2 regions of the Streptomyces sp. bgisy159 genome follow, and region 1 is predicted to be linked to the other one. Evidence: riboswitches for the same ligand, from Rfam matches in the RefSeq annotation. Region 1 holds a riboswitch; the other holds the start of a gene.

Region 1 (7,127 bases):
TGCACGGCGCGGCCACCATGCTCGTCACCGGCGTGGTCCTGGTCGGCCTCGACCAGGCGGAGTACGACCACGTCAACAACGTGAAGATCGGGGTGAAACTGGCCCTGCTGATCGTGATCCTCGGCCTGGTCTACGTGCAGCGCGACGAGGAGCGGGTGGACAAGCGGCTGTTCGGCCTGGTCGGGGCGCTCACCATGGCGAACGTGTTCATCGCGGTGCTGTGGACCTGATCGCCCCGAGCGCGGAGGCGACCGCGCCCACGGCGACCGCCGTCCACACGGCCACCGCGACCCACAGCAGCCCGTGCTCCGACCGGCGGGCCCAGGGCAGATCGGCGGCGGTGGCCGCCGACGAAGCCGCCACGGCCATCATGCCCATCGGGAACACCGTCGCCCAGCGGCGCACGTCGTAGCGCGGGCGCGGCCACGCCGCCTCGGCGGCCAGCAGCACGGCGTACCAGCACAGGGCGAGCACCAGCAGGGCCGCGGTGACGGTGCGCAGGACGCCCGTGTCGTCGGCGTTCCACAGGCGCAGACCGGTGTCGTCGGCGCTGAGCAGATTGGCGCCCGCGAGTGCGGAGGTCGACAGCCCCCCGGCGGCCACCCAGTGGTCCCCGGCGCCGGTGGCGATCTCCCGGAAGTCGAAATGGGCCAGAGCGAAGGCGTAGAGCCCGAGGCCCAGCCAGAACACCACGAGCGCCGCGTGCGCGAGCCAGGCCAGGCCCTGCGCCCGGGCGAGCGTCGCGCCGAGCGCGGCGAGCGCCTGCGTGGCCACGGTGCACAGGAACACCGAGCCCGGCATGCGGTCCCGCCGGTGCCGCACGACGTCCACGAGGAGCACCGGCCACCACAGCACCGCCAGCGCCAGCAGAGCCCCGGCGAGCGTGTGCCGGCCCATCGCGGAGAACCGGGTCCCGAGCACCGCCGTCGCGGCCACGGCGGTGAGCGCGCCCGGCGTGCCCGCCTCGGCCAGCCACCGCTTGCGGTCCCACAGCAGCCGCGCGGTGAAGTCCGCCGCCAGCAGTGCCCACGCGAGCGACGCTGTCGCCAACGCGATCAGCGACAGCGTGTCGTAACCGGTCAGGTCCAGCCCGACCGACACGATGCCGGTCGCCATGACGGCGGCCCCGGCCGCCGGCGGACGCCGCCCCCACCGGTCGTACAGCGATGTGATCGTCCCGGACATGCACCGATGCTACGGACCCCGCTCCGACGCCGGAGTGGGGCGCGCACGCGGGCGGCGACAAAAACGGCCGGGCCGGGGGAGACCGGGAGCGGTCAGGCCGGGCGGACCACGCTGTGGATCGAGGACTCGCCGTCGTAGTAGATGGACTCCTCACGGACGTACGCGCCGGGCTTCGGGGCGTGGATCATCATGCCGTTGCCGATGTAGAGGCCGACGTGGCTGATGTCGCCGTAGAAGAAGACGAGGTCACCAGGCTGGGCCTGGGACAGGGGGACCGTGGTGCCGGCCTCGACCTGGTCCCAGGTGGTGCGCGGGAGAGTGACGTCGGCGGCTTTCCAGGCGGCCTGGGTGAGGCCGGAGCAGTCGTAGGAGTCGGGCCCGGTGGCGCCCCAGACGTAGGGCTTGCCGACCTGCGCGCGGGCGAAGGCGAGAGCCTTCTCGGCCTTCGTGGTGTACGAGGAGTCGGTGGCCGGAGCGGCCGCCGTCGAGCCCGAGGTGTCCGCGGTGGAGCCGGCCGGCGTCGAGGTGTCCTGCTGGGCGGCCGCCTGTCGGGCCGCTTCCTCGGCCGCCTGCCGCTCGGCCAGCTCCGCGGCCTTGCGGGCGGCCTCCTCCCGCTTCTGCCGCTCGATCTCGGCGAGCCGGGCCTTCTCCTGCGCCGTCAGCTCCGCCAGCAGTTCGCGCGCGTCGCCGAGCTTCTTCTGGACGGTGGCCTTGGCGGTCTTGAGCTCGTTCTGCGTCTCGGTCAGCGTCTGCAGGCTCTGCGACGCCTCCCGGCGCTTGCGCATCGTCTCCGACTGCTCGGTGATGTAGTCGTCGACCGCGTCCTTCTGACGGTCGGTCATCCGGTTCATCAGCTGGGACTGGTCGAAGTAGTCCTGCGCGGAGTCCGCGAGCAGGAAGGTCGCGGTGTCCGGCACGGCCGCACCGGTGCGGTACTGCGCGGCCGCGTAGGAACCCAGCTCCTCGCGGGCCGCGTTGAGCTTCTGGGTGCGCTGGGCGACGTCGTCCAGAAGGGTGTCGACCTGCTTGCGCTGCTTGGCCGTCCGCTCCTTGGCGGCGTTGTACTTCTCGGTGGCCGACTCCGCCTGCCGGTACAGGTCGTCGACCTTCTTCTCGACCTCCTCCAGGCTGGGTCTGCCGTCGTCGGAGGGCGCGGCGTTCGCCGTCTGGGAGAGCAGGGCCACGGAGGTCAGGGCGGCGGTGGCGAGGGCGGGGGTGCGGATCCCGGCCACGCGCGAACCGGCGGAACGCGGCTTGCGGTGCTGCGACGCCAAGGGAGGCGACTCCTTCCATGTTCCGCCTACCGAGTTAGCTGTCGGGTTCGGGCGGACGATCGGAAGGGTTGCCCTACGGCTCGTTCCCGGGAGGGGAGGCGGGCCGATTCACCCCAAGGTCGGTGGGTCCCCGGCTCCGGTCGCCATGAGGGGCGCGCCGGACTCGGCGGAGGCCGCGCGGCCCGGCGACGTTCGCCGGTGGGGGTCGTACGGCCCGCCCGCACGGTAGCCAACCGGTGTGGCCCCTGTGAAGGTTGATGGGTGATATGCCCGATACATTTTCGTGACCTTCTTCGTCCGGCTTCGGACGGTCACGGTGAGGCCCCGTTCGGTGAGGTGGGCGGCGCGCGCGTCAGGTGGTGAGGATCCTCACCCCCGACGCCGATGTTCCGGTACGGCGGCCGGTTGTCAGTGAGGCGCCCTAGACTCGGAGAGCGATGAGCAGCCTCTTTGACGACAGCTTCCTGGCGGACCTCCAGGCCCCCCGCGGGCACGGGGAGGAACCCCCGCCGCCGCCCGAGGACGATCACGCTCCGGAGCAGGTTCCGGACGATCTGTTCGGCGGGAAGTTCGACGTGCCCCCGGACCGGGACACCCACTACCGCGACGGCGCCCCGCGCCCCGCCCTGGACGCCGCCGCGCTGATCGAGGGGCTGAACGACAACCAGCGCGCCGCCGTCGTCCACTCCGGCACCCCGCTGCTCATCGTGGCCGGCGCCGGCTCCGGCAAGACCCGGGTGCTCACCCACCGCATCGCGTACCTGCTCGCCGAGCGGAACGTGCACCCCGGGCAGATCCTCGCGATCACCTTCACCAACAAGGCCGCCGGCGAGATGAAGGAGCGCGTCGAGCACTTGGTCGGCCCGCGCGCGGGCGCCATGTGGGTCATGACTTTCCACAGCGCGTGCGTACGCATCCTGCGCCGGGAGAGCAAGAAGCTCGGCTTCACCTCGTCGTTCTCGATCTACGACGCCGCCGACTCCAAGCGTCTGATGGCCCTGGTCTGCCGGGACCTGGACCTGGACCCGAAGCGCTTCCCGCCCAAGTCGTTCAGCGCCAAGATCAGCAACCTGAAGAACGAGCTGATCGACGAGGAGGACTTCGCCGCCCAGGCCGCCGACGGTTTCGAGAAGACCCTCGCCCAGGCGTACGCGCTCTACCAGTCCCGCCTGCGTGAGGCGAACGCGCTGGACTTCGACGACCTGATCATGACCACGGTCAACCTGCTGCGGGCCTTCCCGGACGTCGCCGAGCACTACCGCCGCCGCTTCCGGCACGTCCTGGTCGACGAGTACCAGGACACCAACCACGCCCAGTACGCCCTCGTGCGCGAGCTGGTCGGCAGCGCCGAGCACCCCGTCGACGCGCCCCCGAGCGAGTACGACGTGCCGCCCGCCGAGCTGTGCGTCGTGGGCGACGCCGACCAGTCGATCTACGCCTTCCGCGGCGCGACCATCCGCAACATCCTCCAGTTCGAGGAGGACTACCCGGACGCGACGACGATCCTGCTGGAGCAGAACTACCGCTCCACGCAGACCATCCTGTCCGCCGCCAACGCGGTCATCGAGCGCAACGAGTCCCGCCGCCCCAAGAACCTGTGGACCAACGCGGGCACGGGCGCGCGCATCACCGGCTATGTCGCCGACACCGAGCACGACGAGGCGCAGTTCGTCGCCGACGAGATAGACCGCCTGGTCGACGCGGGGGAGGCCAAGGCCGGCGATGTCGCCGTCTTCTACCGCACCAACGCCCAGTCCCGCGTCTTCGAAGAGGTCTTCATCCGCGTCGGCCTGCCCTACAAGGTCGTCGGCGGGGTCCGCTTCTACGAGCGCAAGGAGGTCCGGGACGTCCTGGCCTACCTGCGGGTCCTCGCCAACCCGGAGGACTCCGTGCCGCTGCGCCGCATCCTCAACGTGCCCAAGCGCGGCATCGGCGAGCGCGCCGAGGCGATGATCGACGCCCTGAGCCAGCGCGAGAGGATCAGCTTCCCGCAGGCCCTCAAGCGCGTCGACGAGGCGTACGGCATGGCCGCGCGGTCGACGAACGCGGTCAAGCGGTTCAACGCGCTGATGGAGGAACTGCGCACGATCGTCGAGTCGGGAGCCGGCCCGGCGACCGTGCTGGAAGCCGTCCTGGAGCGCACCGGCTACCTCGCCGAGCTGCAGTCCTCCACCGACCCGCAGGACGAGACCCGCATCGAGAACCTCCAGGAGCTCGCCGCCGTCGCCCTGGAGTTCGAGCAGGAGCGCGGGGAGGACGAGGCGAGCACCCTCGCCGACTTCCTGGAGCAGGTCGCCCTGGTCGCCGACTCCGACCAGATCCCCGACGAGGAGGACGGCGACGGCGTCATCACGCTGATGACCCTGCACACCGCCAAGGGCCTGGAGTTCCCGGTGGTGTTCCTCACCGGCATGGAGGACGGCGTCTTCCCGCACATGCGCGCCCTCGGGCAGACCAAGGAGCTGGAGGAGGAACGCCGCCTGGCCTACGTCGGCATCACCCGCGCGCGTGAGCGGCTCTACCTCACCCGCTCGGCGATGCGCAGCGCCTGGGGACAGCCGTCGTACAACCCGCCCTCCCGCTTCCTGGAGGAGATCCCGCCCACGCATGTGGACTGGAAGCGCACCGGCGCCACCCTGGCACCGCCGACCGGCGGCGTCGCGTCCTCGCTGTCGTCGTCCCGCTCCCGTTCGTCGGCGTCGGGAGCGTCCGGCTTCGCCACCAGCCGCACCACCGACAAACCGGTGGTCGCCCTGGCCGTCGGTGACCGTGTCACCCACGACCAGTTCGGCCTGGGCACGGTCGTCGGGGTGAAGGGCACCGGAGCGAACGCGGAGGCGACCATCGACTTCGGCGACGCCAAACCGAAGCGGCTGCTGCTGCGGTACGCGCCGGTGGAGAAACTCTGACCCGCTCCGGCCCGGGGCCGATCCACAAGTGAGCCCCCGCCGAACGGCGGGGGCACGCGCACCTCAGCGACGGGGCCGGATCAGGTCGGGTCCAGTCCGTGGCTGCGCAGCCAGGCCAGCGGGTCGATGTGCGAGCCGCCGCTCGGCCGGACCTCGAAGTGCAGGTGCGGGCCGGTCGAGTTGCCGGAGTTCCCGGAGTACGCGATCGGGTCGCCGGCCTTCACCGTCGTACCGGAGGCCACACGGTAGCTGGAGAGGTGGCAGTACCAGGTCTCCGTGCCGTCCTTGGCGGTCACGATCATCATGTTGCCGTAGGCGCTGTTCCACTGGGTCCGCACGACACCGTCGGTCGCGGCCATCACGGTGGTGCCGTAGGAGACCGGGAAGTCGATGCCCGTGTGCATGGACATCCAGTTGACGCCGGACTGGCCGTAGTAGGCGCTGAGACCGTGCTGGCCCACCGGGACGGCGTACTTCGGGCGCAGCCGCTCCTTGCGAGCCGCCTCCGCCAGCGCCTTCTTCCGCTCCAGCTCCTGCTGCGCCTTGAGGTCGATGCGTTCCTGCTCGCGGCTGACCCGGTCGCTGAAGTCGTCCGCGCCCTCCCGTACGTCGAGCAGCTGGGCGGCCAGCTTGTCGTTCGCGGCGGACGCCTTCACCACCGGCGCGTCGGCGGCGGTGGCGCTGGTGTCCGTGTCGTCCCCGGTGAGCGTGCCCACCGAGGCGGCGGCGATCCCGGCGACACCCATCACGCACACCGACGGCACGGCCACGGTCAACAGCGCGGAGCGCTTCGCGGGCGTACGGCGCCGGGAGCGGCTGCCACCGCGCGAAGCCGCCCGGGGGGCCGGTACGGGAGTGACGTCCTCCTGCGCGTCGAGGAGCAGCTCGCCGGGCGCCTGCCCGTCCTCGTCCTCGGCGTGCGGAAGCGTTTCTACGACGGGCAGCTCGCCGGTGGCCGCCGGCTCGGCGTTGTCCTGGTACGGCTCGGCGTCGTCCTGGTAGGGGTCGCCGGTGTCCTGGTACGGGCCGGGGCCCGGCGTCGGCTCACCGTCCGCGGTGTTCCACTGCGTGGCGTCGTAGGCGCCGGTGTCGAAGGACTGGGTACCCCACTCCCACTGCTGGGTCCGGTCGGCCGACCCCGCGGGCTGGTCGGCCTGCAGCCAGGTGCTCGCGTCCCACTGGCCGCTGGTGTCGGGGGCGCCCTGCTGCTGGGGGACCAGCTGCTGGTAGCCGGCGGACCAGGAGGTGGTGTCGTAGGCGCCCGTGTCATAGGCGGCGTGGTGCTGGGCCGCGTACGGGTCGTGGTTCAGCGTCTGGTGGCTGCTCGTCGACCACTGACCGGAATCGTAGGCGCCGGTGTCGTACGTGCCGGTGCCGTAGCCGCCGGTGTCGTACGTCCCGGTCGCGTAAGCGGCGTCACCGAGCCCCGTCGTCGGGTGGGCGCCGGTGTCGTACCCGGTGTCATAGGAGGTGAAGCCGTCGTACGCGGCTTCCTGGGTGCCGTACGACGCGTAGGGCGCCGAGGCGGCTTCGGAAGCCGATGCCGGGGTGGTCATGGTCCCCGACGGGTGACGGTCGTTCACCAACTTCTCTTTCGCCTCGACAACAGGGGCTGCCAGAGCAGTGCGGTGACTGTACCCGGCGGTACGCGGGCACGACAATCTTCGACGGGTTTCGGAGCCCGGGGAAACGGGCATTCGGCCGTGTTTCGGGGGACCGCGGGCACGACCTTGGCTCTATGTTCGAGAGCTGTTCGAGA
Region 2 (7,127 bases), 230 kb from region 1:
TCGAACGCGGAGGCGTCCGGCTTGTCGAAGCTCACCTGGGTGAAGCCCGCGTCCACGACGGCCGCGCCGCCGCTCGCCGGGGTCAGGGTGAACTTCAGGGGCGTGCCGGTGCCCGCGTCGACCGCCACGGTGACGGCACCGACCGTGGAGGCGTCGTCCTTGGGCCGGATGACCAGCTTGTAGGCGTCCCGGCCGGCGACGTGCAGGGTGCCGTCGACGGTGACGGAGGTGGTGTCGTCGACCGCCTTCAGGGCCTGGTCGGCGAGTTCCTTCGGCGTGACGGGAGCGGAGTGCTCGCGGTCCCCGCCCGCCGCCCCGGACTCCTCGGCGGTGGAGTGGTGGACCTCGTTGGACGCGCTGTCGTAGCCCCAGACGTCCTTGCCGTTGTGGATCAGGCTGTACTCGGCGCCCTTCTCCAGCAGCGAGAGCCGCTGCCGGTCGGGGCCGTCGGCGGCGACGCGCAGCGTGTGCGTGCCGGTGACCAGCTCGGTGAGGCGGGCCGAGGGGTCGGCCGAGGAGCCGTCGCCCCGTTCTCCGGTCGCCGAGAGGAAGCCGTCCGCAAGGCCGCCGAAGTCGGGCAGCCCCAGGTCGGCGGTGATCTTCACGGTGCCGGAGAACCGTTCGACGTCCGACGCGGCGATCTTCTCGACGAGCTGCTGGGCGGTGATCTCGGGCAGGTCCGGGTCGCCGGAGTCGGCGAGCGCCGGGACGAGCCCGATGGTCGCCGCCGCGACACCCACGACGGTGACCGGGACGACGTACCGGACGGCCTTGCGGCGCGTGCTGGTGGAGTCGTCGGATGCGTACGGTGCCATGAGTGCCTAACCTCCGTAGTCGGCGGCGCCATTCTCACCCGAAACGGTGAGGAGCGGTGGTTTTCCGTACCCACCATCTGACCGCATGCGCCTCCCGCGCACGTCACCCTGCGGAGCCAACTCGGCGTACGACTGCGGTATGACACGGGCGACTTGGCGGCGGACCCGACCCGTAGGGGACGGGGGCGGCGCCGACGTCACCACGGCCGCCGGGAGTCCGCCGTACGACGACTGCCGGGGCGGCGGGTCAGCCCGCTCGGTGGACCACCGCGTCGCACAGCTCCGTCAGGGCCGCCTTGGCGCCGCAGTCGGGGAGCGGGGACAGCGCCGAGCGGGCGTCCTGGGCGTAGCGCACGGTGTCCCGGCGGGCCTGCTCCAGCGCCGGGTGGGCGCGCAGCCCGGCCAGCGCCTCCGCGTGCCGGGCGTCGTCGCTGAGGTCGGAGTCCAGCAGCTCGCAGAGCGCGATGTCCTCGGGCAGCCCCAGCCGTGCCGCCCGTTCCCGCAGCCGCAGCACGGGCAGGGTCGGGATGCCCTCCCGCAGATCGGTGCCCGGGGTCTTCCCGGACTCGTGGGAGTCGCTGGCGATGTCGAGCACGTCGTCTGCGAGCTGGAAGGCGACGCCGAGCCGCTCGCCGTACTGGGTGAGCACGTCGACGACGGTCTCGTCGGCCCCCGACATCATCGCGCCGAACCGGCACGACACCGCGACCAGCGACCCGGTCTTGCCGCCGAGCACGTCGAGGTAGTGCTCCACGGGGTCACGCCCGTCCGTGGGCCCCGCCGTCTCCAGGATCTGCCCGGTGACGAGCCGCTCGAACGCGAGCGCCTGCACGCGCACCGCCTCGGGTCCGAGGTCGGCGAGGATCTGCGAGGCGCGCGCGAAGAGGAAGTCACCGGTGAGGACGGCGACGGAGTTCCCCCAGCGGGTGTTCGCGCTGTCGACGCCGCGCCGCACCTCCGCCTCGTCCATGACGTCGTCGTGGTAAAGGGTGGCCAGGTGGGTGAGCTCCACCACCACGGCCGACGGCACGACACCCGGCGCGTAGGGGTCACCGAACTGCGCCGCGAGCATCACGAGCAGCGGCCGGAACCGCTTGCCGCCGGCCCGCACCAGGTGCTGGGCGGCCTCCGTGATGAAGGGCACCTCACTCTTGGTGGCTTCGAGCAGGCCCTCCTCGACAGCCGCCAATCCAGCCTGGACATCGGCTTCGAGAGCCTGGTCCCGCACGCTCAGCCCGAACGGCCCGACGACGGTCACGAGGGGTCTCCTGTCTGCTGGTGTCTACCGGCGGTTCACGGTTTGTCGATAGGTCGCTGCCATCACTCAAGTCAGCGTATCCGGTCACGTTTCGATCACCATCAGACCCCACCGCCTCACGTGACGGGACATTTATCGACTTACCGGAAAGTATCCACGAGGCGACTAATGAAGAAATAGCCACTATTGCCCGATTTACCATGCATTGTGGATCTCGGTGACATGACTCACTCGCCCTCGCCGACCGGCCACCGCACCTTCACCCTTCTCCCGCTCCCCCCAGGCGAGTTGACCCGTGGCGAACGCAAAGGATCAAGCACCTCATAGGCATCACGCACGGCCAATGGGCGCGTTATGTGAATTCCCCACTTGTTCCCGACATGTGCTCTCGCATACGTTCCCGCCCAGTCGAGCGGACGCCGAATCCTGCCGCCGCCCGGCACCCACCCATCGATCACCACTCGCGTACGGCAGGAGCGGGGGACCCAGGTAGACCGCCGCGCCGGGCAGCGACCCGGCCGGCTCGGGGTGAAGCCGTGCCCGCACCGGGCGCGGCCGGGCACCTCCCCGCCCGAACCCGACAGCTCACCTCGCAGGCGCCGGAGAGGAACATCCCCATGCCCGCACACGGCACCCCCCTGCCCGCTTCCGGCCGCACCACCCGGCCCCGCACCGCCCGCGGCCTGCGTGCCCTCGTCGCCGCCGGCGCCGGCGCGGCCGTCCTCGCCCTCCCCCTGCTCGGGGCGGCCACCGCGAGCGCCGCCACCGCCACGCCCACCTCGACGACCACCATCGCCGGGTACCCCAACAACCTGGACGGCTGGATCCGCGAGTCCCTGGCGATCATGTCCGAGACCGGCATCCCGGGCAGCTACGACGGCATCTACCGCAACATCATCCGCGAGTCGTCCGGCAACCCGAACGCGATCAACCTCTGGGACTCCAACGCCGCCGCGGGCACGCCTTCCAAGGGGCTGCTGCAGGTCATCGACCCGACCTTCCAGGCGTACCACGTGCCCGGCACCGCGTACGACCCGTACGACCCGGTCGCCAACATCACCGCCGCCTGCAACTACGCGGCCGACCGCTACGGCTCGATCGACAACGTCTTCGGCGCGTACTGAGCACCCACCCGAGCAGCCCCCGGATGCCTGGTCCGGCCCGGCCCCGCTCGGCCGGGCCGGACCGGACCCGACCGGGCCTCAGGGAAACAGCCGTTCGAGGACGACGGCCACGCCGTCGTCCTCGTTCGACAGCGTGACCTCGTCGGCCACCGCCTTCAGTTCCGGGTGGGCGTTGGCCATCGCCACCCCGCGCGCCGCCCAGTCGAACATCGGGATGTCGTTGGGCATGTCGCCGAACGCCACCGTCTCGGCCGGGCCGATGCCGAGGTGCTGGGCGGCCAGCGCGAGACCGGTCGCCTTGGTCACCCCGCACGGCTGCAGCTCGACCGTACCCGGCCCCGACATGGTGACCGTGGCCAGCGAGCCCACCGCCGCGCGCGCCGTGGCCGCCAGCTCGTCGTCCGACAGCTCGGGGTGGCGCAGCAGCACCTTGCTGATCGGCTCGCCCCACAGGTCCTCGCGCCGCTCCACCCGCACCGCCGGCAGCGTCGGGTGCGGCATCCGGTAGCCCGGTTCGATCAGCGTCAGCCCGTCGACGCCGTCCTGGTCGACGGCCGCGTACACCGAACCGACCTCGGCCTCGATCTTGCCGAGCGCGGTCTCTGCCAGTTCCCGGTCCAGGGTGACCGACCACACCAGACGGTCCGCGCCGGCGTCGTACAACTGCGCGCCCTGCCCGCACACCGCGAGCCCCCTGCTGCGCAGGTTCTCCAGCAGCGGCCGTACCCGCGGCGCGGGCCGGCCGGTCACCACCAGGTGCCGGGCGCCGGCCCCGGTGACCCGCGCGAGCGCGTTCAGCGACCGGTCGGAGAAGGTGTCGTCGCCGCGCAGCAGCGTTCCGTCCAGGTCCGTGGCGACGAGGGAGTACCCGGGATACGCGGGGTACACAGCGCGGTCGGCATATGCGGTGGGTGCGGGCATGATCAGAGAATACGGACACCGGACCATCGCCCGGCGGCCGTCTCCCGGCATCGCCCGCACACCGCCGCCCGGCGCCGGTGAACGCCACCCCCATCGCCTGCTATTCCGCTCATCGCCGGGTAAAGGACGGTTGACGGGTTCTGCACCGGTTGGCAACAACATGCTCCGCTACCTACCGCACGTACCGACTCGGGCGGTACCGTCCAAGAGTCCAGGGGGGACTTGATCGGGGGGTCAGGTTGAACAGTGGGCGCATTCGTGTGCTGCGGCCGGGCGAACTCGGCACGGGGGAAAAGGAACGGTGGCGCGGGCTGCGAGCCCTCTCGTCGGCGCCGCGCAACCCTTTCATGGAACCGGAGTTCACCGACGCCGTGGGCCGGGTGCGACCGCGGGCCCGGGTGGCGGTGGTCCACGAGGGGCGGGAGCCGGCCGGTTTCCTGCCCCATGAGCGGGGCCCGTTCGGCGTCGGCCGGGCGCTGGCGCACGGAGTGTCCGACGTCCAGGGCGCGGTGCTGGACCCGGGGCTCGTCCTGGACACCGCCGAACTGATGCGGGCCTGCTCGCTGTCCGCGTTCGCCTTCGACAACCTGGAGGCGGGACAACGGCTGTTCGTGCCGCACGCGGCCGCCGAGTACGCCTCGTACGTCATCGACGTGGAGAAGGGCTACGACGCCTACGAGTCCGTGCTGCGCGAGCAGTCGCCGAAGTTCCTGAGGACGACGCTCGCCAAGGAACGCCGGCTCGGCCGCCAGGTCGGCGACCTGCGCTTCGTGTTCGACGAACGCGATCCGGCCGCGCTGCGCGCACTCATGGCGTGGAAGTCCGCCCAGTACCGCCGGACCGGCCGCCGGGACCGGTTCGCCCAGGAGTGGATCACGCGGCTCGTGCACACGCTGGCCGGCACCCGGACCCCGGAGTGCACCGGCACCCTGTCCGTGCTCTACGCCGCCGGCCGGCCGGTCGCCGCCCACTTCGGTCTGCGCTCCTCGACCATGCTGGCCTGCTGGTTCCCCGCGTACGACACGGAGTTCGCCAAGTACTCGCCGGGGCTGGTGCTGCACCTGCGGATGGCCGAGGCCGCCGCCGCCGAGGGCATCGGCGCGCTCGACCTGGGGCGGGGTGCCGCCGAGTACAAGGACGCGCTGAGAACCGGGGAGGTCCCCGTGTACGAGGGGGCGTGGACGCGTCCGGGGGTGGGCGCCGCGCTCCACTGGCTCAGCCGCGAACCCGCGCGCCGGGCGCACCACTTCGTGCGCGGCCGGCCGAGGCTGGCGGCGGCGGCCGCGCGGGTGCTGAAGGGCACGGGGCGACTGCGCCGCCCGTGACACACCGTAACTCTGGGGGGGAGGGCGCATGTCCCGTACCGCGCGCACACGGCAGGAGATCCGGCGGTTCCTCGACATCGACCCGGTCCAGGTCGCCGAGTTCGACCTCGACGACGGGGTGCTCAGACCGGGTCCGGGCAGCGCGCCGGTCACCCATGGCGAGGTGTTCGTCCTGGTCAGGCGCGGTGGCCGGCCGGTCGGCAGCTTCCTGGGCCGGGTGCCGCAGGGTAGTGATCCCACAGCGGTGCTCGGGGCGGCGGCCCGGCGGTCGGGCGCGCCCGCCGTCGCACCGCGGCCCGGGCCGCCGCCGTACACCACCGTCGTCATCGCCACCCGCGAGCGCGCCGGGCGGCTCGCGCACGCGCTGGACTCGATGCTCGCCCAGGACCATCCGGACTTCGAGATCGTCGTCGTCGACAACGCGCCCGTCACGGACGCCACCCGGGACGTCGTCGAGCGCAAGTACGCCGAGCGGGTGCGGTACGTGCGTGAGCCGGTGCCGGGGCTGGCGGTCGCCCACAACACGGGTGTCGCGGCCGCCCGCGGCAAGGTGATCGCCTTCACCGACGACGACGTGGTCGCCGACCCGCGCTGGCTCACCGAACTGACCGTGCCCTTCGCGGCCGATCCGCGGCTGGGGTGCGCGACCGGCCTGATCCTGCCGGCCCGGCTGCGCACCCCCGCCCAGGTGCTGCTGGAGAGCCACGGCGGCTTCGCGAAGGGCTTCACGCCCCGGACGTACGACCCGGCGCGGCCGCCCGCCGACGAGCCGCTGTTCCCGTTCACGGCGGGCCGGTTCGGCTCCGGCGCCAACATGGCCTTCCGCACCGGAGCGCTCCGCGCGGTGGGCGGATTCGACCCGGCGACCGGCGCGGGCACGGCGGCGCGCGGCGGCGACGACCTCTACGGTTTCGTCCGCGTCCTCGCCCAGGGGCACCGGCTGCACTACACGCCGTACGCCCTGGTCTGGCACCACCACCGGGAGACCTGGCGGGACCTGGAGACCCAGGCGTACGGCTACGGCGCCGGGCTGACCGCCTACCTCACCGCGATCCTCGTCAACCGGCCCGCGCTGCTGCCCGCGTTCGTCGCACGGCTGCCCCGCGGGCTGTCCCACGCCCGGTCGCTGACGGCCGCGCGGGACGCGGGGCGGGGCGGGGCGCCCGGCGGCCACGACGACCGCGGCCATCCCTGGCCGCGCCGGCTGTCGCGCCTCCAGCGGCGCGGGATGCTCCACGGCCCGGTGGGCTACCTGCGCGCACGACGGGCACTGCGGGCCTTCGCGACCACGGGACAGGACGGCGATGAACGGCTCTGACGGCAGAACGGCGCGGCTCGGCGGCAGCACGGCCCGGGCCGGTGGCGCAACGGCCCGGCTCGGGGCCGTGCCGGGGAACCGCCCGACGGAGCCGGGGTCCGTGGGCTCCGGCGCCCCGGACGGGCGGGCCTGTGTCCCGGTGCTCCTCTACCACGCCGTGATGGAGGAACCCCCGGGCTGGATCGCCGAGTTCACGGTCACGCCACGGCAGTTCGCGGCGCATCTGGACGCCGTGGTGGCCGGCGGCCGTACGCCCGTCACCGTGGGGGCGCTCGCCGACCACCTGGCCGGACGGGCGCCGCTGCCGCCCCGGCCGGTGCTGCTCACCTTCGACGACGGCTTCGCCGACCTGCCCGGGCCGACCGC

The links. Region 1 has a riboswitch for cyclic di-AMP ahead of AC3ET3_RS02390 (C40 family peptidase). Riboswitches for the same ligand answer to the same signal wherever they lie in the genome.
Region 2: another riboswitch for cyclic di-AMP. It lies ahead of AC3ET3_RS03550 (transglycosylase SLT domain-containing protein); the one in region 1 lies ahead of AC3ET3_RS02390 (C40 family peptidase).

Annotation. Positions count from the first base shown of each region.
Region 1 is NZ_JBYIQX010000002.1:81,063-88,189, reverse strand. Features, by position in the region: gene AC3ET3_RS02400 (hypothetical protein) at 1-230, shown strand, start outside; gene AC3ET3_RS02395 (SLAC1 family transporter) at 208-1,185, opposite strand; gene AC3ET3_RS02390 (C40 family peptidase) at 1,278-2,459, opposite strand; cyclic di-AMP (ydaO/yuaA leader) riboswitch at 2,468-2,638, opposite strand; gene pcrA (DNA helicase PcrA) at 2,897-5,368, shown strand; gene AC3ET3_RS02380 (M23 family metallopeptidase) at 5,449-7,065, opposite strand.
Region 2 is NZ_JBYIQX010000002.1:308,050-315,176, forward strand. Features, by position in the region: gene AC3ET3_RS03540 (LolA family protein) at 1-815, opposite strand, end outside; gene AC3ET3_RS03545 (polyprenyl synthetase family protein) at 1,063-2,073, opposite strand; cyclic di-AMP (ydaO/yuaA leader) riboswitch at 2,519-2,687, shown strand; gene AC3ET3_RS03550 (transglycosylase SLT domain-containing protein) at 2,691-3,197, shown strand; gene AC3ET3_RS03555 (HAD family hydrolase) at 3,276-4,118, opposite strand; gene AC3ET3_RS03560 (GNAT family N-acetyltransferase) at 4,379-5,443, shown strand; gene AC3ET3_RS03565 (glycosyltransferase family 2 protein) at 5,472-6,761, shown strand; gene AC3ET3_RS03570 (polysaccharide deacetylase family protein) at 6,922-7,127, shown strand, end outside.